DNA from 4 places in the Pseudomonas sp. Q12-87 genome. Region 2 is predicted to be linked to each of the others. Evidence: predicted binding sites of a transcription regulator. Region 2 holds the regulator's gene; each other region holds the start of a gene.
The links. The regulator sigma-54, encoded in region 2, starts transcription at its own class of promoters, with help from an activator protein. The targets are predictions, from matches to a motif close to ANTGGCATNNANNTTGCTNT.

Region 1 (5,188 bases), on a different contig from region 2:
CCCAGGGTGCCGGTTTCCGGGGCATCATAGCCTGGGATGCCCGACGCGAAGGTTTCCTTCCAACTGGTGCCGCCGACAGGTTGCAGGCCTTGTTCGTTGGTGAAGCTGGCGAGTGCGATCTGACCGATCGGCTTGGTCTGGTTGTTGCTGAAGTTGGCCAGCAAGACACCGCTGCCATCGATGGTCAGGTTGGTGATCTGGCCGGTGGCGTAACCGTTCTGGGCGGGAATCGACCGCGCGGTGTCCGCGTTGAATTGGGTGGTGTTGCCCATGGAGATTGTGATGGTTGGTGCACTCGCGGCGCCGTTGGCGGTCCATACGCCGTTGGTTACGGTGCCGGGAATCCAGCCAGTGAGCTTCAGGTCGCTGTCAGTGAGCGGCGCACCCGGCGGATTCGGGGTGCTGACCTGAACCAGCTTACCGCTTGAATCAAAGGTCATGGTCGAAGGGACCGGCGCATTCGCCCCAGTCGTAGTCGGCAAACTACCATTCAGGTTACGACCATCGATCAGCGTATACACATTCCAGGTATTACCAGCAGTCTTGACCATGTACTGGTCCATGGAATGCTGGTTACCCTGGGTGTCGTAGACCGGCGTGGTGAATTGCTTGGTGAACGTGGCCGTATCGGTCGGATTGAACGCAGCGGTGATCGGCAACGCCGTCGAGTTCAGATTGATCGTCGACGAAATCAGGCTGGTAGCACTCGGCGGCAGGTTCGAGGTGTCGATGCGCAGATCGGTCAGGATCCCGTTCTGGATCTTGCCATTGGCATCCACGCCATAGCCTTGCAAACGCGATGTACCATCACTGTTCGTGACGTAGCCGTCTTTATCGGTCTTGAAAGTACCGGCACGGGTGTAGCTCAAGGAGCCGTTGTTTTCCAGGACAAAGAAGCCCTGGCCTTGGATACCCATGTCCAGCACGTTGCCGGTGTTGTTCACATCACCCTGGCCGAACTGCTGGGAAACGTTGGCCAAGCGCACGCCGTTGCCGACGGTCTTGCTGCCCGAGCCCAGCTTGGTGGCCGAGTAGACGTCTTCGAATTCCGCGCGAGACGATTTGAAGCCGGTGGTCGCCACGTTGGCGATGTTGTTACCGGTCACGTCCAGCTGTTTGTTGGCGGCATAGAGACCGCTAAGGCCGATGTTAAAAGACATGTTGACTCCTTGTGCCGGTTAGTCGGCTCTATATACCAATAGTTTGTACTTTGGACAGGGCGATGCTGCCCAGCCCGGCCAGGTTGAGCATCAGCTCACCGCCCGTCTGGCTGATCGTCACGCTGCTGACCGTTGCCGGCAGGTTGGTGATCAGCGACGTGGCCTTGCCGTCGATGGTGGTCGAGGCCGCGAATGTGTATGTACCCGACTCGACAACCGTGCCCGCGTCGTTCTTGCCGTCCCAGATGAAAGCGGAGTTGCCGGCTTTCTGGGTGCCCAAATCGATGGTGCGGACGGTCTTGCCGTCTTTATCGACGATCTTGACCGCGACGGAGGCTACCGAAGCCGGAACCACCACCGTGCCGTTGAGGCTCTTGGAGGTATCGACCACGGCCTTGTCGCCCGGGGCGATGACTGAGCGCCCTACCAGTGACGAGGCCTGCAATGCCTGGGACGAGTTGTAGTTGCCGGCGATACCGCTCACGGTGGTGTTGAGGGTGGTGATGCCTTCCAAGCTGCTGAACTGTGCCAACTGGGCAACGAATTCACCGTTGTCCTGAGGCTCCAGCGGGTTCTGGTTTTTCAGCTGGGTGACCAGCAATTGCAGGAACGCATCCTTGCCCAGCTCTTTCTTGCCGGTCGCCGCGCCCGCTGCCGAGGCCAGGCCATCGGTGGTGGTGTTGGTCTTGACCGAAGAGTTGGCAAGGATCTCGTTGAGGCTCAAACCGCCAGTGGTATTGGTAACGCTCATGTGACTCGCCCCTTATCACTGACCGAGGGTCAGGACCTTCTGCATCATGGTTTTGGCGGTGTTCATCATTTCGGCGTTGGTCTGGAACGAACGACTGGCGGAAATCATGTCGGCCATTTCTTCGACGACGTTGACGTTCGGGTAGTAGACGTAGCCCTTGGCGTCCGCCGCCGGATGGTTGGGCTCGTAGCGCGCCTCGAGGTTGCTCTGGTCTTCGACCACGCCAAGCACCTGTACGCCCTGACCGGCCGCGTCTTGCTGCTGGAACAGCGAATCGCTGCCACCGGACTGGCCGCCCTGGAACATGGTGGCGAACACTGGATGGCGGGCGCGGTAGGTCTGGTCGATGCTCGAGGAAACGGTCTCGGCGTTGGCGATGTTACTGGCGACGGTGTTCAGGCGAGTGGTCTGGGCACTCATGGCACTGCCGGCGATGTTGAATACGCTCGCTATCGACATGGCTTATTCTCCACGCAGGGCCGATACCAGCCCTTTGAATTTGCTGTTGAGCAGGGTGAAGCTGGCCTGGAAGTTCACGGAGTTTTCCGCGTAGTTGGACTGTTCCAGTTGAGCATCCACGGTGTTCTGGTCGATCGAAGGCTGCATCGGCGTGCGATACATCAGCGATCCATCGCCGTTGCCCAGGCCTTCGGCCTCGATATGACGGCTATTGGTCATGTTCAGGGCGAAGGTGCCGTTCTTGGTCTTCTCGTTCTGCTCGGCGAGCACTTTGGAGAAATCCAGGTCCCGCGCCTTGTAGTTCGGGGTGTCGGCGTTGGCGATGTTGTTGGCCAGGACTTCGGCACGCTGGGCGCGGAAGCTCAGGGCCTGTTCGTGGATACCGAGCGCTTTATCGAAGCTGATGCTCATGTCGGAAACCTTTGGGTGACCAGAATGTACGTGCAGTCGATAAAGCAAGCGTCGTGCCATTTTCAAAAAGCCCGTAAACCGGGGCTTTGCGGGCATCGGCAAAGCGGCAATGCCAGAAAAGCGGCAACTGGCTTCCGCTGCCTGCCGCTTTTCTGCCGCTTTCATGGAGCAAATTCCACTCCATTGTAGGACCGAGCTTGCTCGCGATGGCGGTCTGTCATTTACATCGGTTTTGGATGTGCCACCGCATTCGCGAGCAAGCTCGCTCCCACAGGGGACGGTGGCGCGGGCTAACGCGCATAAAAAAACGGGAGCCTTTTGGGACTCCCGCTTTTTTTTTTGACAACCCAAGCCAATCACTTCGCCTGGTAAATAATCCCCGGACTGCACTGGACCATTTGATAGTGGTCCGGCAAGCCATTCAACGCTTCGGAAGCGCCAAGGAACAGGTAGCCGCCCGGCTTGAGCGTGCTGTGGATACGCAACAGGATGTCCTTCTTCACTTCGGCGGAGAAGTAGATCAGGACGTTGCGGCAGAACACGATGTCGAACTTGCCCAGGCTGGCGTAGCTGTCCAGCAGGTTGAACGAGCGGAACTCCACCCGGCTCTTGATCGGCGCCTTGACCACCCACTTACCCGGCCCTTTCGGGTCGAAGTAACGTTGCAGGCGATCGGGCGACAGGCCACGGCCTATGGCCAGGCTGTCGTACTCGCCGGTCTTGCAGTTGTTGAGCATGGTTCCGGACAGGTCGGTGGCGACGATTTGTACACCACCTTTCAGCTGGCCCAGGTTGGTCCGCTCGAACTCATCAATGGACATCGACAGCGAATAGGGTTCCTGCCCTGACGAACAGGCCGCCGACCAGATCCGCAGGCGTTGGCCCGGGCTGGCCTTGATGGCCGCCGGCAGCACCTTGTTCTTCAACACCTCGAACGGGTAGGTGTCGCGAAACCACAGGGTTTCGTTGGTGGTCATCGCATCCACCACCATCTCGCGCAAGCCGCTGCGCGGCTGCGTCTGGATACGCTGCACCAGTTCGCCCAAGGATTTGAGGCCCTGTTGTTCCATCAACTTGTTGAGACGGCTCGACACCAGGTATTGCTTGTTTTCACCAAGCAAGATGCCACAGGCTTTTTCCAGGAAGACCCGGAACTGTTCGAAATCCAAATTACCCGTAGACAAGATACCGCCTCTTTCATTGTGTTGACTTGCCGGACGCACAACGCGCCCGACCTTTATTCTGCTGCCTTGATCCGCTCGACGACCCGCGAAGCCAGGTCATCGGGCCGAAATTTCGCCAAGAAGTCGTCAGCGCCGACTTTCTTGACCATTGCCTGGTTGAATACCCCGGACAATGAAGTATGCAAGATGATATGCAACTTTTGCATACGCGGATCGCTGCGGATTTCCGATGTCAGGGTGTACCCGTCCATCTCTGGCATCTCGATGTCGGAGATCATCATCAAGAATTCTTCTTCGGGCTTCTTGCCCTCTGCGACCAGCTTTTGCAGGTAATCCAGCGCCTGACGCCCGTCATTCAACGCCACCACTTCGACGCCGACCGTTTGCAGGCAACGGGTCACTTGCTTGCGTGCCACCGAAGAATCATCGACGGTCAGTACGCGCAGCGAAACCGCCTTGTGCTGGGTTTCGGCATCCACCACACCCACGGAAATCGTTTCCGGGGTAGGTGCCACTTCGGCGAGGATCTTCTCCACGTCGATGATTTCCACCAACTGGTTGTCGACCCGGGTCACTGCCGTGAGGTAGTGATCGCGGCCGGTGCCCTTGGGCGGTGGATGGATTTCTTCCCAGTTCATGTTGACGATGCGCTCCACCGAGCGCACCAGGAATCCCTGGGTCTTGGTGTTGTACTCGGTGATGATCACAAACGGATTGCTCTGGTCCAGCAGACGACCGGAACCGGTCGCCATGGCCAGATCGAGAATCGGGATGGTCGCTCCGCGTATGTTCGCCACACCGCACACGACGGGACTGGACTTTGGCATCAGGGTCAGCTTGGGGCATTGCAGCACCTCCCGGACCTTGAATACGTTGATCCCATAGATTTGCTGGCCGTCGAGACGGAACAGCAACAACTCCAGGCGATTCTGACCGACCAGCTGTGTGCGCTGGTTTACCGAATCCATTACTCCCGCCATGCCCTGACTCCTACGTAACGCTAATGTGTCCGACGCGCATTCATCACTAAACGGCACGGGGCTTGCTATTCAACCGGCATGAACGCACAAACGACATTTTCTCGACGCCTGACCACTCGCTGCCGCCACTGGCTCGGTGCACTGCTGGCTGCCAGTCTGCTCGCATCGGGCGGCTTTGCCCGTGCCGATGCTCCGGTCACCTTGCCTGATCTCCTTATCGGCGTCACTCAGGGCTTTCTTGAA
Region 2 (5,188 bases):
CGGTGGGCTACTGGAATATCAGCCCGGAACGGTTTCTCGACCAACCCGCGGTCCAGATCGAGGAAAAAATCGACTGGTACGCCACCAATACCCATACGCTGCAATACCTGCCTGACGGCAAAGTGCAGTATGAAATGACGTCCGACAAGGTCGACCACGTCAAGGCCACCGATATTACGCTGGTGACCAAGCCGGACCTGAACATGTTCCGCGGCACCGAGTTTCCGTGGCACGTGCAGAGCGAGCACGCCGAAGTCAATTCCGGCGGCACCGAAGTGGAACTGATCGACTCGGTACGCGTTGCCCGGACCGATGAGAAAAATCGCACGACCATCATCACCAGCACTCGCATGACCGTGTTCCCGCAGCAACAATATGCGCAGACCGAGCAACCCGTTAGAATCGACGGCGCCGGTGGTGTATCGACCGGCACGGGAATGAAGGCGTATTTGAAGGAAAGCAGGATACACCTGCTATCGAACGTAAGAGGACAGTATGAAGCTCGCTAAAACCCTCCCTATTTTGCTCAGTCTGGGCGCAGCACTGGGAAGCGCGAGCGCCTGGGCTCTTCCCACCGACCGCGACCAACCTATCCGCATCCAGGCCGACGACGCCCAACTGGACGACAAGAACGGCGTAGCCACCTATAAAGGTGACGTGATCATCACCCAGGGCTCGATGAAGGTCACCGGCAACACCGTGACCATTACCCGTACCCAGACCGGCGACATCGATGTGGTGACCTCGGTGGGCAACCTCGCCTATTTCGAGCAGTTGCAGACCGCTGGCGATACCAAGCCTGTGCAGGGTTATGGCGTGACCATCCAGTACCACGCCTCCCAGGACCGCGTTGTGCTGATCGACCGCGCCAAGGTCGTCGACAAAGACAACAACGTCACCCAGGGCGAGAAAATCGTCTACGACACCAACAAGAAACTCGCCAGCGCCGGTCGCGCCACCGGCAGCAAGGTGACCGAGCAGCGTCCGCGGATCGACATGGTGATCCAGCCTAAAAAGAAAACCGAGCAGAAGGCCCAGTAATGGCAACTCTGAAAGCTCAGCACCTGGCCAAGAGCTACAAGAGCCGCCAGGTCGTGCGCGACGTCAGCCTGTCCATCGAAAGCGGCCAGATCGTCGGCCTGCTCGGCCCTAACGGCGCGGGCAAGACCACCTGTTTCTACATGATCGTCGGGCTGGTCCAGGCCGATCAGGGTCGCGTACTGATCGACGACCTGGACGTCAGCCACCAGCCGATGCACGGCCGTGCGAAGGCCGGTATCGGCTATCTGCCGCAAGAAGCGTCGATCTTCCGCAAACTGTCGGTGGCCGACAACATCATGGCCATCCTCGAGACCCGCAAGGAACTCGACAAGGCCGGTCGTCGCCAGGAGCTGGAAAGCCTGCTGCAGGAATTCCACATCAGCCACATTCGGGACAACCTGGGCATGAGCCTGTCCGGCGGCGAACGCCGTCGCGTGGAAATCGCCCGCGCCCTGGCCACCGCACCGAAATTCATACTGCTCGACGAGCCGTTTGCCGGCGTGGACCCGATCTCGGTAGGTGACATCAAGCAGATCATCCACCACCTCAAGGCCAAGGGGATCGGCGTGCTGATCACCGACCACAACGTGCGCGAGACCCTGGATATCTGCGAAACCGCCTATATCGTCAATGATGGCCAACTGATCGCCGAAGGCGATTCCGCGGCCATCCTGGCCAATGACCTGGTCAAGGAAGTGTACTTGGGCCATGAGTTCCGCCTGTAAGCGCAAAGTGTCTGGCAAATCACCCGGGCGTCGCTAATTTATTATGGCGACGCCCTAGGCAAACACTTCAGTTTCAGGCATATAATTTGCTTAAGTTTGGCGCTTCGGCGCCCTGTAGTGGATGGCGCATGTGCGCCGGCGAATAAGGTGTTAAGCCCCTGCCATGAAACCATCGCTAGTCTTGAGAATGGGCCAGCAGCTGACGATGACACCGCAGCTGCAACAGGCCATCCGCCTGCTCCAATTGTCGACCCTGGACCTGCAACAGGAAATCCAGGAGGCGCTGGAGTCCAATCCGATGCTCGAACGCCAGGAAGAAGGCGACGATTTCGACAACACCGATCCGCTGGCCGACAACATCGAGCAGAAGAGCAACACGGAAATCCCGGAACCGTCCTACCAGGAAGCCGCCCCGACGGTGGATAACCTCGAGGATGGCGAATGGAACGAACGCATCCCCAACGACCTTCCGGTGGACACAGCCTGGGAAGATGTCTACCAGACCAGCGCCAGCAGCCTGCCGAGCAGCGATGACGACGAGTGGGACTTCACCACCCGCACATCCGCCGGCGAAAGCCTGCAAAGCCACCTGCTGTGGCAATTGAACCTGGCGCCGATGTCCGACACCGATCGCCTGATCGCCGTCACCCTGATCGATTGCATCAACAACCAGGGCTACCTGGACGAGACCCTCGAAGAGATCCTCGAAGCCTTCGATCCTGAGCTGGACATCGAGCTGGACGAAATCGAGGCTGTCCTGCATCGCATCCAGCAGTTCGAACCGGCCGGCATCGGCGCTCGCAACCTGGGCGAATGCCTGCTGCTGCAATTGCGCCAGCTATCTGTCAAGACGCCTTGGCTGGCCGAAGCCAAGCGGCTGGTCACCGACTACATCGACCTGCTCGGCGGTCGCGACTACAGCCAACTGATGCGCCGCATGAAGCTCAAGGAAGATGAGCTGCGCCAGGTCATCGAGCTGGTCCAGAGCCTCAACCCGCGCCCCGGCTCGCAGATCGAATCCACCGAACCCGAATACGTGGTGCCCGACGTGATCGTGCGCAAGCACAACGACCGCTGGCTGGTGGAGCTGAACCAGGAATCGGTGCCCAAGCTGCGGGTCAACGCCCAGTACGCCGGTTTCGTTCGACGCGCCGACACCAGCGCCGACAACACCTTCATGCGCAACCAGTTGCAGGAAGCGCGCTGGTTCATCAAGAGCCTGCAAAGCCGTAACGAAACCCTGATGAAAGTGGCCACCCAGATCGTCGAGCACCAGCGCGGCTTCCTGGAGTATGGCGACGAAGCGATGAAACCGTTGGTCCTGCATGACATTGCCGAAGCAGTGGGCATGCACGAGTCGACGATTTCCCGGGTAACCACGCAGAAATTCATGCATACCCCACGGGGCATCTATGAATTGAAATACTTTTTCTCCAGCCACGTCAGCACCTCCGAAGGCGGCGAATGCTCGTCCACGGCCATCCGCGCGATCATCAAAAAACTGGTGGCCGCGGAAAATCAGAAAAAGCCGTTGAGTGACAGCAAGATCGCTGGTTTACTGGAGGCACAAGGCATTCAGGTGGCCCGCCGTACCGTCGCCAAATACCGCGAGTCCCTCGGGATCGCACCTTCGAGCGAACGCAAGCGGTTGATGTAACAGGCCACGCCACAGCGTTCCAGTGGCAGGCATTTCTGCCTGCCGCTTTATGCACTGGCAACGAAGGAGAAGCTGTATGCAAGTCAACATCAGTGGACACCAACTGGAAGTGACCGAACCCCTGCGCACCTACATCGGCGAAAAACTCGACCGTTTGGAGAGGCATTTCGACAAGATCACCAACGTGCAAGTCACGATGAACGTCGAGAAGCTGCTGCAGAAAATCGAAGCCACGTTGCATATTCCCGGCGGAGAGGTGGTTGCCAACGCGGAGCACACAGACATGTATGCCGCAATTGACCTGCTGACCGACAAGCTGGATCGCCAACTCAAAAAGCATAAGGAAAAGACCCAGAGCCTCCTTCAGGGCGCAACCGGTCGTTAACCCCCCCAATCCATGATCCGACTAGAATCCATCCTGACCCCCGGCCGTTCCATGGTGAACGCGCCGGGTGGCAGTAAAAAGAAAGCCCTCGAACAAATCGCCAACCTGATCCACCGCGAAGTGCCGGATCTGGAAATGCAGGACGTCTTCGAGGCCCTGGTTGCCCGTGAAAAACTCGGTTCCACCGGTTTTGGCAACGGCATCGCCATTCCTCACTGCCGCCTCAAGGGCTGTGCCGCGCCAATCAGCGCACTGTTGCACCTTGAAGCCGCCATAGATTTCGACGCCATCGACGGCGCACCGGTCGACCTGCTGTTCGTATTGCTGGTTCCGGAAGCGGCGACCGATGCGCATCTTGAGCTGCTGCGCCAGATCGCCAGCATGCTGGACCGCAAGGAAGTGCGCGAAAAACTGCGCAGCGCACCGAGCAACGAAGCCTTGTATCAGGTAGTCCTGGACGAGCAGAACGGTCATTAACAATGCGCATGATCATCGTCAGTGGCCGCTCCGGCTCCGGTAAAAGCACGGCCCTCAACGTGCTTGAGGACAGTGGCTACTATTGCATCGATAACCTGCCCGCCGGCCTGCTGCCGGAACTGGCCGAGCGCGCCCTGATCCATACCGAGCTGGCGCAGCCGCTGGTGGCTGTCTCCATCGATGCGCGCAACCTGCCAAGCCATTTGTCGCGGTTTCCCGAGCTGCTGGAAGAAGTGCGCAGCCGGCACATCCAATGCGATGTGCTTTATCTGGACGCCGATGAAGAAACACTGCTCAAGCGCTTCTCCGAAACCCGCCGGCGTCACCCACTGAGCAATGCCAATCGCTCCCTGGCCGAAGCCATCGACGACGAAAGCCAATTGCTCGGGCCCATCGCCGACCTTGCGGACCTGAAGGTCAACACCACGCACCTGAACCTGTATCAATTGCGCGACACGATCAAGTTGCGCCTGCTGAACCAGCCGGAGCCGGGCACGGCATTCTTGGTGGAGTCGTTCGGGTTCAAGCGCGGCATGCCGGTAGACGCCGACCTGGTGTTCGATGTGCGCTGCCTGCCCAATCCCTACTGGAAGCCGGAATTGCGCGAGCAGTCCGGGCTCGACCAGCCGGTGATCGACTACCTGGCCGCACAGCCGGATGTCGAGGAGATGTACCAGGATATTTCCAGCTACCTGCTCAAATGGCTGCCTCGCTTTGCCGCGAGCAACCGCGCCTATGTCACCATTGCCATCGGCTGTACCGGTGGCCATCACCGCTCTGTCTACCTGACCGAACGCCTGGGTCAGCTCCTGCAACAATCCCTGAAGAATGTCCAGGTTCGCCACCGCGACCTCAGCTAAAGGATTCACATCGCGATGCCTGCTCGGGAAATTGAAATCATCA
Region 3 (5,188 bases), on a different contig from region 2:
TATCTGGGCGCTGAAAAACGCTTCCACCGTTTCGCCGCTCAGCTTGTAGTTCGGCGCCTGGGCGACGGCGGCGGCAATGACCTCACGCTCGCGCTGACGATCTTCCACCGGTTTATGGCTGTCCCATTTGCTCAGCGCCACTTGATCGGCGATGGCCAGGCGTTCGCCGATGGCGTTAAGCAGCGGAGTCAGGTCGGCGGGGGCTGGGGAGGCTTGGGCGGTGGCGGCCGACAGCGTGGCGCAGAGCGCAAGGCCGAGTTTGAAGCGCAAAGTCATGGGCAGTCTCGTCTTCGATGGGGGAGCGACTAGCCATCATGCACGTAACCTGCACCCATAAAAAAGGCCTCCCGAAGGAGGCCTCTCTTTATTCACGCCGCGTGTTGCGACGCTACCGGATCAGCAGCTGTAGTACAGCTCGTATTCCAGTGGGTGTACGAAGGTACGAACCTTGATTTCTTCTTCGCTTTTCAGTGCGATGTAAGCGTCGATGAAGTCATCGCTGAATACGCCGCCCTTGGTCAGGAACGCACGGCCCTTGTCCAGCTCTTCCAGGGCTTCTTTCAGGCTGCCACACACCTGTGGAATTTCCTTGGCCTCTTCAGGCGGCAGGTCATACAGGTTTTTGTCGGCAGCATCGCCAGGGTGGATCTTGTTCTGGATACCGTCCAGGCCGGCCATCATCAGTGCAGCGAAGGCCAGGTATGGGTTGGCAGCCGGATCCGGGAAGCGCGCTTCGATACGGCGTGCCTTAGGGCTGTTCACGTAAGGAATACGGATCGAGGCGGAACGGTTGCGAGCCGAGTAGGCCAGCATGACCGGAGCTTCGAAACCTGGTACCAGACGCTTGTAGGAGTTGGTCGACGGGTTGGTGAAGCCGTTCAGGGCCTTACCGTGCTTGATGATACCGCCGATGAAGTACAGGGCGGTGTCCGACAGACCGGCATAGCCTTCGCCGGCGAAGGTGTTCTTGCCGTCTTTGGAAATCGACATGTGGACGTGCATGCCCGAACCGTTGTCGCCGTACAGAGGCTTAGGCATGAAGGTTGCGGTACGACCGTATGCATCGGCAACGTTGTGTACGCAGTACTTCAGGGTCTGGACTTCGTCAGCCTTCTTGACCAGCGTGTTGAATTTCACGCCGATTTCGTTCTGGCCGGCAGTTGCCACTTCGTGGTGGTGAACTTCGACAGTCTGGCCCATCTCTTCCAGTGCGTTGCACATGGAGGTACGGATTTCGTGGTCGTGGTCGAACGGTGGAACTGGGAAGTAGCCGCCTTTCACGCCTGGACGGTGGCCTTTGTTGCCGCCTTCCACGTCCTGGTCGGACATCCACGAACCTTGCTCGGAGAAAATCTTGAACATCGAGCCGGAAATATCGGACTTGAATTTCACTTCGTCGAAGATGAAGAACTCAGGCTCCGGGCCGAAGAAAGCGGTGTCGCCGATACCGGTGGACTTCAGGTATTCCTCGGCACGGTGGGCGATGGCGCGTGGGTCGCGGTCATAGCCTTGCATGGTCGAAGGTTCGATGATGTCGCAGACCAGGATCAGGGTCGGCTCTTCGGTGAACGGGTCCAGGACCGCGGTTTCGTCGTCCGGCATCAGGATCATGTCGGAAGCTTCGATGCCTTTCCAGCCGGAGATGGAGGAGCCGTCGAACATTTTGCCGATTTCAAAGAATTCGTCGTCCAGCGCATCACGGGCCGGCATGGTCACGTGATGTTGAGTACCTTTGGTGTCAGTGAAGCGCAGATCAATCCACTTGACGTCATGATCTTTGATGAGTTGAACCGACTTCGACATATGTCCTCCGGGTGGCTTCGGGCGGGTAGTGGAGTGCCCTTAGATATGGGTGATGCCGGCGCGAATACTCTGCCAAGGCAACCTGCCTCACAAGGGAGCAATTTGCATGCCAGTGCCCCAGCATGGGTTTTTTGCACCAAATCCACGCTTTTGAAGGGCGAAAACCGGGATCGTCGAACAATTACGCACTGCAATGTGGCGTGTCTCGGCGTTAATGACCTGTTTTGGTGCGTGCAAAACCATCTGTACAGAAACTGGTTAAACCTTGAGCAATTTCCGCTATAATCCGCGCCCCCCTTTTTCGGCTGGCCGTTCGCGCGCTGTTTTCATGAAACTAATCGTAAAAGTCTTCCCCGAGATCACCATCAAGAGCCGCCCGGTACGGATGCGTTTCATCCGCCAGTTGGCCAAGAACATCCGTGCCGTGCTCCGAGACCTGGACCCGGCTGTGGTGGTGAACGGCGTGTGGGACAACCTCGAGCTGGAAACCCGCGTCAGCGAGCCGAAGATCCTGAAGGAAATGACCGAGCGCCTGAGCTGCATGCCGGGTATCGCGCATTTCCTGCAGGTCGATGAATATCCGCTGGGGGATTTCGATGACATTCTCGCCAAATGCATGCTGCATTATGGTGACGCCCTGGCCGGCAAGATTTTTTCGGTGCGTTGCAAGCGTGCCGGCAAACACCCGTTCAGTTCGATGGACGTGGAGAAGTACGTCGGCAGCCAGTTGCGCCGACAGTGCGGCGCCGCCGGTATTTCGCTGAAAGACCCGGAAATCGAAGTTCGCATCGAAATCCGCGACCAGCGGCTGTTCGTGATTCACAGCCAGCACGACAGCATCGGCGGATATCCGCTGGGTTCGCTGGAGCAGACCCTGGTGCTGATGTCCGGCGGCTTCGACTCCACCGTGGCGGCCTATCAGATCATGCGGCGCGGGTTGATGAGCCATTTCTGCTTCTTCAACCTCGGCGGGCGCGCCCATGAACTGGGCGTGATGGAAGTGGCGCACTTCATCTGGAAGAAGTACGGCAGCTCCCAACGCGTGTTATTTGTGAGTGTGCCATTCGAAGAAGTCCTGGGCGAGATTCTCGGCAAAGTCGATAACAGTCATATGGGCGTCATTTTGAAGCGTATGATGTTGCGCGCCGCTTCGCGAATCGCCGACCGCCTGCAGATCGATGCGCTGGTGACCGGCGAGGCGATCTCCCAGGTGTCGAGCCAGACGTTGCCGAACCTGTCGGTGATCGACTGCGTGACCGAGAAGTTGGTCTTGCGTCCACTGATCGCCAGCCACAAGCAGGACATCATCGACACGGCCATTGAAATCGGCACTGCCGATTTCGCCAGGCACATGCCCGAGTACTGCGGCGTCATCTCGGTCAACCCGAAGACGGCAGCCAAGCGCGGGCGGGTGGAGCACGAAGAGAAAGAGTTCGACATGGCGGTGCTCGAGCGTGCGCTCGAAAACGCCAGGCTGGTGCCGATCGATCGGGTCATCGACGAATTGGGCCAGGACATACAAATTGAAGAAGTCAGCGAGGCGCTGGCCGGTCAGATCATTATCGACATCCGTCACCCGGACGACGCTGAAGACGACCCGCTGAGCATCGCTGGCATCGAGGTACAAACGATGCCGTTCTATGCAGTGAACGCGCGTTTCAAGGAACTGGACCCTACTCGCCAGTACCTGTTGTATTGCGACAAAGGCGTGATGAGTCGCCTGCATGCCCACCATTTGCTCAGTGAGGGGCATGCCAATGTGCGCGTTTATCGACCGAGCTAAGTGCCCGGGGCTGTTTGCCTGTGGCCTGCGTCACCGGCCCCCCGACGCCGCCGTGAAGCTGTAACGGCTTTCGCGGACGCTACTGTTAATCGCTGCCAAGACTTGTCAGCACACCGAATCCTCTGATCGAGATACACAAGTGATCGAAAATCTACGCAACATCGCCATCATTGCTCACGTTGACCATGGTAAGACCACCCTGGTAGACAAACTCTTGCGTCAATCCGGCACCCTGGAGCGCAACGAGCTCAACGACGAGCGCGTGATGGACTCCAACGACCAGGAAAAAGAGCGTGGTATTACCATCCTGGCGAAAAACACCGCCATCAACTGGAACGGCTACCACATCAACATCGTGGACACCCCGGGCCACGCTGACTTCGGTGGTGAAGTAGAGCGCGTGATGTCGATGGTCGACTCCGTGCTGCTGCTGGTCGACGCCCAGGACGGCCCTATGCCGCAAACCCGTTTCGTGACCAAGAAGGCTTTCGAAGCCGGCCTGCGTCCGATCGTGGTCATCAACAAGGTTGACCGTCCAGGCGCACGTCCGGACTGGGTTCTGGACCAGATCTTCGACCTGTTCGACAACCTGGGTGCCACCGAAGAACAGCTGGACTTCAAAGTCGTCTACGCCTCGGCCCTGAACGGTATTGCCGGTCTGGACCACACCGCCATGGCTGAAGACATGACCCCGCTGTACCAGTCGATCGTCGACGACGTACCAGCACCGAAAGTCGACCGTGACGGCCCGTTCCAGATGCAAATCTCGGCACTGGACTACAACAGCTTCCTGGGTGTGATCGGCGTTGGCCGTATCGCCCGTGGTCGCATCAAGCCGAACACCCCGGTGGTGGCTATCGACGCCGACGGCAAGAAGCGCAACGGTCGTATCCTCAAGCTGATGGGTCACCACGGCCTGCACCGTATCGACGTTGAAGAAGCAGCGGCCGGCGACATCGTCTGCATCAGCGGCTTCGAGCAACTGTTCATCTCTGACACCCTGTGCGACCCACTGAACGTCGAAGCGATGAAGCCGTTGACCGTTGACGAGCCAACCGTTTCCATGACTTTCCAGGTCAACGACTCGCCATTCTGCGGTAAAGAAGGCAAGTTCGTGACCAGCCGTAACATCAAGGAGCGTCTGGACAAGGAGCTGCTCTACAACGTTGCCCTGCGCGTTGAAGAAGGCGACTCGGCCGACAAGTTCAAGGTTTCCGGCCGTGGTGAGCTGCACCTCTCGGTACTGATCGAAACCATGCGTCGCGAAGGCTTCGAAATGGGCGTTGGCCGTCCTGAAGTGATCATCCGCATGGTCGACGGCGTCAAGCACGAACCGTACGAAAACGTGACCATCGACCTGCCGGAAGAATCCCAGGGCGCGATCATGGAGCAAATGGGCCTGCGTAAAGGCGACCTGACCAACATGGTTCCGGATGGCAAGGGCCGTGTGCGCCTTGAGTACAACATCCCGGCCCGTGGCCTGATCGGTTTCCGTAACGAGTTCCTGACCCTGACCTCCGGTGGCGGCATCCTGACTTCGATCTTCGATCGTTACGACGTGATGAAGTCCGGCGACATGTCCGGCCGTCAGAACGGCGTGCT
Region 4 (5,188 bases), on a different contig from region 2:
TTCCGTTGTTCCGACCCGCGGCATGAATGTGCTGCAGGCATCGGTCGGCAGTGTCCGGATGGGTTGGGACTCGCCGGTCAAGGAAGTGGTCAATCCCGCCTTCATCGAGCTCAACGGGCGCGGTGGGTTGGGCTGGCTTGAAGGCTTCAACGAATTGGTCACTCGCTGCGGCTACGAATGGGTCGGCCACCCCGGCATGGATAACGGCGAACTGCTGACTCTGCACGGTCGTGCGGCCAACATCCCGGCCAACAAGGTCACTTTGCACATCGATGAAAAGCCTCCCTACGCCATCACCCTGCGGGGCGAGCTGAAGGAACAGGCGTTCAAGAAAGTCGATTTCTCGGTACAGACCGAGCTGGTCACCGAGCCGGGCAGCACAACGTTCGCCCTCAGCGATACGCTGACCAATAACGGCGATTATCCGAAGGAATACCAAGCCCTTTATCACAGCAACTTCAGCACGCCATTCCTGGAGCAGGGCGCTCGTTTTGCGGCGCCGGTCAAGCAGGTCTCGCCGTTCAACGACAAGGCGAAGGGAGAGCTGGCGGACTGGCAAACCTATCGGGCGCCCACCAAGGACTACGACGAAACGGTCTACAACGTAGTGCCCTATGCCGACGCCAAGGGCGACACGCTTACGGTGCTGCACAACAAGGCGGGCAGTCTCGGTGTCTCGGTGGGCTTCAACACCAGCACGCTCCCCGTGTTTTCCCTGTGGAAAAACACCGATACCCAAGGGCAGGGCTACGTGACCGGGCTGGAGCCAGGCACCAGTTTTTCCTATAACCGCCGGTATCAGCGACCACTGGGCCTGGTGCCTACAATCGGGCCGAAAGAGCACCGGCAGTTCCAGATCCACTACAGCTTGCTGGCGGACAAGGGCGCCGTGGATAAAGCGCTCAAGCGCATCGACGCAATCCAGAACGGTCAGAAAACCGAAGTGCGGGAAACCCCGTTGGCGGACCCGACCAAACCATGATGCGGCTCAGGGGGTAGCGGGTCGATACTGCAGGGCTTCGGCCAGGTGCTCGCGGCGGATCATCACCGCTTGCTCCAGGTCCGCCAGTGTCCGGGCGACCTTGAGTAGGCGGTGAGCGGCACGCAGCGACAGGGTCAAGCGTTCGCAGGCGGTTTCCAACCAGGTTTCGTCAGCTGTGGATAACGTGCAGTGCCGGCGTAAGCCCGGCAGGTCGAGAAACGCATTGGCGCAGCCCTGGCGCTTGTGTTGGCGCTCACGGGCTTGCGCTACGTGCTCGGCCACCGTGGCGGTATCCTCGCCCGTGTCGTTCCTGGGGTTCAGCGCCGTCGCCTCACGGGCAACGGTCAGGTGCAGATCGATCCGGTCCAGCAGCGGGCCGGAGAGTTTGTTGCGATAGCGCTGCACCATGTCCGGCGTGCAGCTGCAGCGGCCACTGGGCTCGCCAAGATATCCACAAGGGCAAGGATTCATCGCCGCCACCAACTGGAACCGTGCCGGAAAACGCACCCGGTCACGGGCGCGAGACACCACGATATGCCCTGACTCCAGTGGCTCTCTCAAGACCTCCAGTACCTTGCGGTCGAATTCCGGCAGTTCATCCAAGAACAGCACGCCGTGGTGGGCGAGGGTGATTTCCCCTGGCTGCGGCTTTGACCCACCGCCCACCAGCGCCGGGCCCGAAGCCGAGTGGTGCGGCTGGCGAAACGGACGTTGCGGCCAGTGGCTCAACGGCACGCAACTGGCGACTGACTGGATCGCTGCGACTTCCAACGCCTCACTTTCGGCCAAGGGCGGCAGCAGCCCCGGAAGGCGGCTTGCCAATAGTGTCTTGCCGGTGCCCGGTGGTCCGCTGAACAACAGGTTGTGCGCCCCCGCGGCGGCAATCAGCAAGGCGCGCTTGGCTGCGGCCTGGCCTTGTACTTCGTTCAGGTCGGGGTAGGGCTTGCTGGCCGAGAGCAGGCCATTGGACACATACGGCTCGACCGGGGTGTGACCATTGAAGTGCGCCACCGCTTCGAGCAGATGATCCACGGCGATTACCTTCAGCCCGGACGCCAGGCAAGCTTCTTCGGCGTTCGCCCTCGGCACCACGAGCATGCGCCCGGCCTTGCGCGCCGCCAGCGCCGCAGGCAGTACCCCGCGTACCGGGCGCACCGCGCCGGATAATGCCAATTCGCCGAGACACTCCACATCGTCCAGCGTCAGGGTCGGCACCTGCACGCTGGCCGACAGGATGCCTAAGGCGATGGCCAGGTCGAATCGGCCGCCATCCTTGGGCAGGTCCGCCGGAGCCAGGTTCAGGGTGATGCGCCGCGCCGGAAAATTCAGGCCCGAATTGATGATCGCACTGCGCACCCGGTCCTTGCTTTCCTTTACCGCCGCTTCCGGCAGGCCGACCATGGTCAGCGACGGCAAGCCATTGGCCAAGTGGACTTCAACGGTAACGGCAGGAGCCTCGACCCCCACTTGGGCGCGGCTGTGGACGATGGCGAGCGACATGAATCGTTCCTTGAGTGAAGAGGACACCGCGTCCTGCGGCTCTGGAAGATTAGTCGTGGGGATGGGCTTGGGCGGGGCAATCGAACAGGGAAATTTTGGCAGGATGTTGCAAGCAGCCGAAAGGATGACGAAAAAAGACCGCCATGAAGGCGGTCATTTTTCGCACGGTGTCGTTGCCCCGGCAGGTATTTATTCGCCGCCGGCCCCAAGTCTGGCTTCAAGCTCGGCGACCTTGGCCTCCAGGCTTTCAAGCCGTGCCCGGGTCCGCGCCAGGACAACCATCTGGCTGTCGAATTCTTCCCGGCTCACCAGGTCCAGCTTGCTGAAGCCGCTTTGCAGCAAGGCCTTGAACTGGCTTTCGATTTCGCTTTTGGGCAGCGGGTTGTCGCCGCTCAGGAGGCGGGAAGCGTGGCCGCTCAGGGCGTCGAGGAGGTCTTTGGGCGCAAGCATGGCAGGTGTCCTGAAAACAATGGCGGGCAGTGTATCACGCAGGGCCTATAGTCAATTCGTGAGCAAGGGATGCACGCTTTTCGCGCACGAGGCCGGGCGTCGTCGCACCGTTGTTGTGCGTATCGCTGCGCTGGATGACGCGGTGCAGCCTGGCTCGCCGGGCAAGAGACTGAAATCAGAGGGTTTGGACACAGATGGCAAGGTTTCTGCTTAGAGCCTGATGACCCATGCACTGAGGCAGTCGTCGAGACGAATGCAGTGCAGCCGGCGGAGCGGGGAGTTTCGTCAGGAGCGGTTAACTGGCGCCGGTCGGGCAACTTGGGCCGACGATGCGTTACAAAGCCAGGCACTGCGCTTAGACTTGAGTCGGGTTTGTTTTCCTGGGGCAAGTCCACCAATTCGGGAGAAAGTTTCATGAAGCTAGTCACTGCCATCATCAAGCCGTTCAAGTTGGACGATGTACGCGAGTCGTTGTCCGAGATCGGCGTGCAGGGCATTACCGTTACCGAGGTCAAAGGCTTTGGTCGGCAGAAAGGTCACACCGAGCTGTATCGCGGCGCGGAGTACGTGGTCGATTTCCTGCCCAAGGTGAAGATCGATGTCGCCATTGACGACAAGGATCTGGACCGCGTGATCGAGGCGATCACCAAGGCCGCCAACACCGGCAAGATTGGTGACGGAAAGATCTTCGTGGTCAATCTGGAACAGGCTATTCGCATCCGTACCGGCGAAACCGATACCGACGCCATCTAAGCCGCCAAACCCAACGCCCCAGGAGAAAACAATATGACTCTGCGTAAATTCGCAGGGCTAGGAGCCCTGTTGTCCTTCGCAATGCCTGGCCTGGCCATGGCGGAAGAAGCGGCAGCCCCAGTCCTGAACTCCGGCGACACCGCCTGGATGCTGACTGCCACGATTCTTGTACTGTTCATGACCATTCCCGGTCTGGCGCTGTTCTACGGCGGCATGGTCCGGTCAAAAAACCTCCTTTCCGTGATGATGCAGTGCTTTGCCATTACCGGTCTGATCAGCGTCCTGTGGGTCATTTATGGCTACAGCATCGCGTTCGACACCACCGGCATGGAGCAGGGCGTCGTCAACTTCAACTCCTTCGTCGGCGGCCTGGGCAAGGCATTCCTGGCGGGCGTTACGCCAGCGAGCCTGACCGGTCCGACGGCGCTGTTCCCGGAAGCGGTGTTCATCACCTTCCAGATGACCTTCGCCATCATCACTCCAGCCCTGATCGTCGGTGCATTTGCCGAGCGGATGAAGTTCTCCGCCATGCTGATCTTCATGGGCGTGTGGTTCACCCTGGTGTATGCGCCAATCGCGCACATGGTCTGGTCCGGTAACGGCGGCCTGTTGTGGGACTGGGGCGTGCTGGACTTCGCTGGCGGCACCGTGGTGCACATCAACGCCGGTATCGCCGGCCTGGTGGCATGCCTGGTACTGGGCAAGCGCAAGGGCTTCCCGACCACGCCAATGGCTCCGCATAACCTGGGTTACACCCTGATGGGCGCGGCCATGCTGTGGGTTGGCTGGTTCGGCTTCAACGCCGGCTCCGCCGTTGCCGCCAACGGCACCGCGGGCATGGCGATGCTGGTGACTCAGATTGCCACCGCTGCCGCGGCGCTGGGCTGGATGTTTGCCGAGTGGATCACCCATGGCAAGCCAAGCGCACTGGGCATTGCCTCGGGCGTTGTGGCGGGCCTGGTAGCGATCACTCCGGCCGCCGGTACCGTGGGCCCGATGGGCGCCTTGGTCATCGGCCTGGCAGCGGGCGTGGTGTGCTTCTTCTGCGCCACCACCCTCAAGCGCAAACTCGGTTATGACGATTCCCTGGACGCCTTTGGCGTGCATGGTATCGGTGGTATCCTCGGCGCAATCCTCACCGGTGTGTTCGCAGCGCCGGCCCTGGGTGGCTTCGGCACCGTGACCGATATCGGCGCGCAAGTGTGGATTCAGTTCAAGGGCGTGGGCTTCACCGTGGTCTACACGGCGATCGTCACCTTCATCATTCTCAAGGTACTGGACGCGGTCATGGGCCTGCGTGTCTCCGAGGAAGAAGAAGCAGTGGGCCTGGACCTGGCCCAACACAACGAGCGCGGCTACAACCTGTAAGCAAGCGCAAAAAAAATGCCCGGTTCGCCGGGCATTTTTTTGCCTGCGATTTGTCATTGCTCACAGGAAGTGCGGGTTTTTCCGACGCCTTTTGTTGTGTATGCGACATGGGTTTTTGAACCGCCAATGGCTTAC

Region 1: the regulator sigma-54 is predicted to act here: its motif matches at 2,823-2,842, upstream of flgB (flagellar basal body rod protein FlgB).
Region 3: the regulator sigma-54 is predicted to act here: its motif matches at 1,898-1,917, upstream of glnA (glutamate--ammonia ligase).
Region 4: the regulator sigma-54 is predicted to act here: its motif matches at 3,126-3,145, upstream of glnK (P-II family nitrogen regulator).

The regions. Positions count from the first base shown of each region.
Region 1 is NZ_LHVI01000010.1:267,270-272,457, reverse strand. Features, by position in the region: gene flgE (flagellar hook protein FlgE) at 1-1,160, opposite strand, end outside; gene flgD (flagellar hook assembly protein FlgD) at 1,189-1,911, opposite strand; gene flgC (flagellar basal body rod protein FlgC) at 1,927-2,370, opposite strand; gene flgB (flagellar basal body rod protein FlgB) at 2,374-2,781, opposite strand; gene cheR (protein-glutamate O-methyltransferase CheR) at 3,138-3,965, opposite strand; gene AD663_RS06080 (chemotaxis protein CheV) at 4,019-4,945, opposite strand; gene flgA (flagellar basal body P-ring formation chaperone FlgA) at 5,024-5,188, shown strand, end outside.
Region 2 is NZ_LHVI01000007.1:34,011-39,198, reverse strand. Features, by position in the region: gene lptC (LPS export ABC transporter periplasmic protein LptC) at 1-509, shown strand, start outside; gene lptA (lipopolysaccharide transport periplasmic protein LptA) at 496-1,041, shown strand; gene lptB (LPS export ABC transporter ATP-binding protein) at 1,041-1,766, shown strand; gene AD663_RS03780 (RNA polymerase factor sigma-54) at 1,930-3,423, shown strand; gene hpf (ribosome hibernation-promoting factor, HPF/YfiA family) at 3,500-3,808, shown strand; gene ptsN (PTS IIA-like nitrogen regulatory protein PtsN) at 3,821-4,285, shown strand; gene rapZ (RNase adapter RapZ) at 4,288-5,145, shown strand; gene AD663_RS03760 (HPr family phosphocarrier protein) at 5,161-5,188, shown strand, end outside.
Region 3 is NZ_LHVI01000036.1:64,146-69,333, reverse strand. Features, by position in the region: gene AD663_RS26205 (chorismate mutase) at 1-276, opposite strand, end outside; gene glnA (glutamate--ammonia ligase) at 397-1,803, opposite strand; gene thiI (tRNA uracil 4-sulfurtransferase ThiI) at 2,132-3,586, shown strand; gene typA (translational GTPase TypA) at 3,726-5,188, shown strand, end outside.
Region 4 is NZ_LHVI01000004.1:5,235-10,422, forward strand. Features, by position in the region: gene AD663_RS01070 (aldose 1-epimerase family protein) at 1-982, shown strand, start outside; gene AD663_RS01075 (YifB family Mg chelatase-like AAA ATPase) at 989-2,482, opposite strand; gene AD663_RS01080 (accessory factor UbiK family protein) at 2,672-2,932, opposite strand; gene glnK (P-II family nitrogen regulator) at 3,347-3,685, shown strand; gene AD663_RS01090 (ammonium transporter) at 3,719-5,053, shown strand.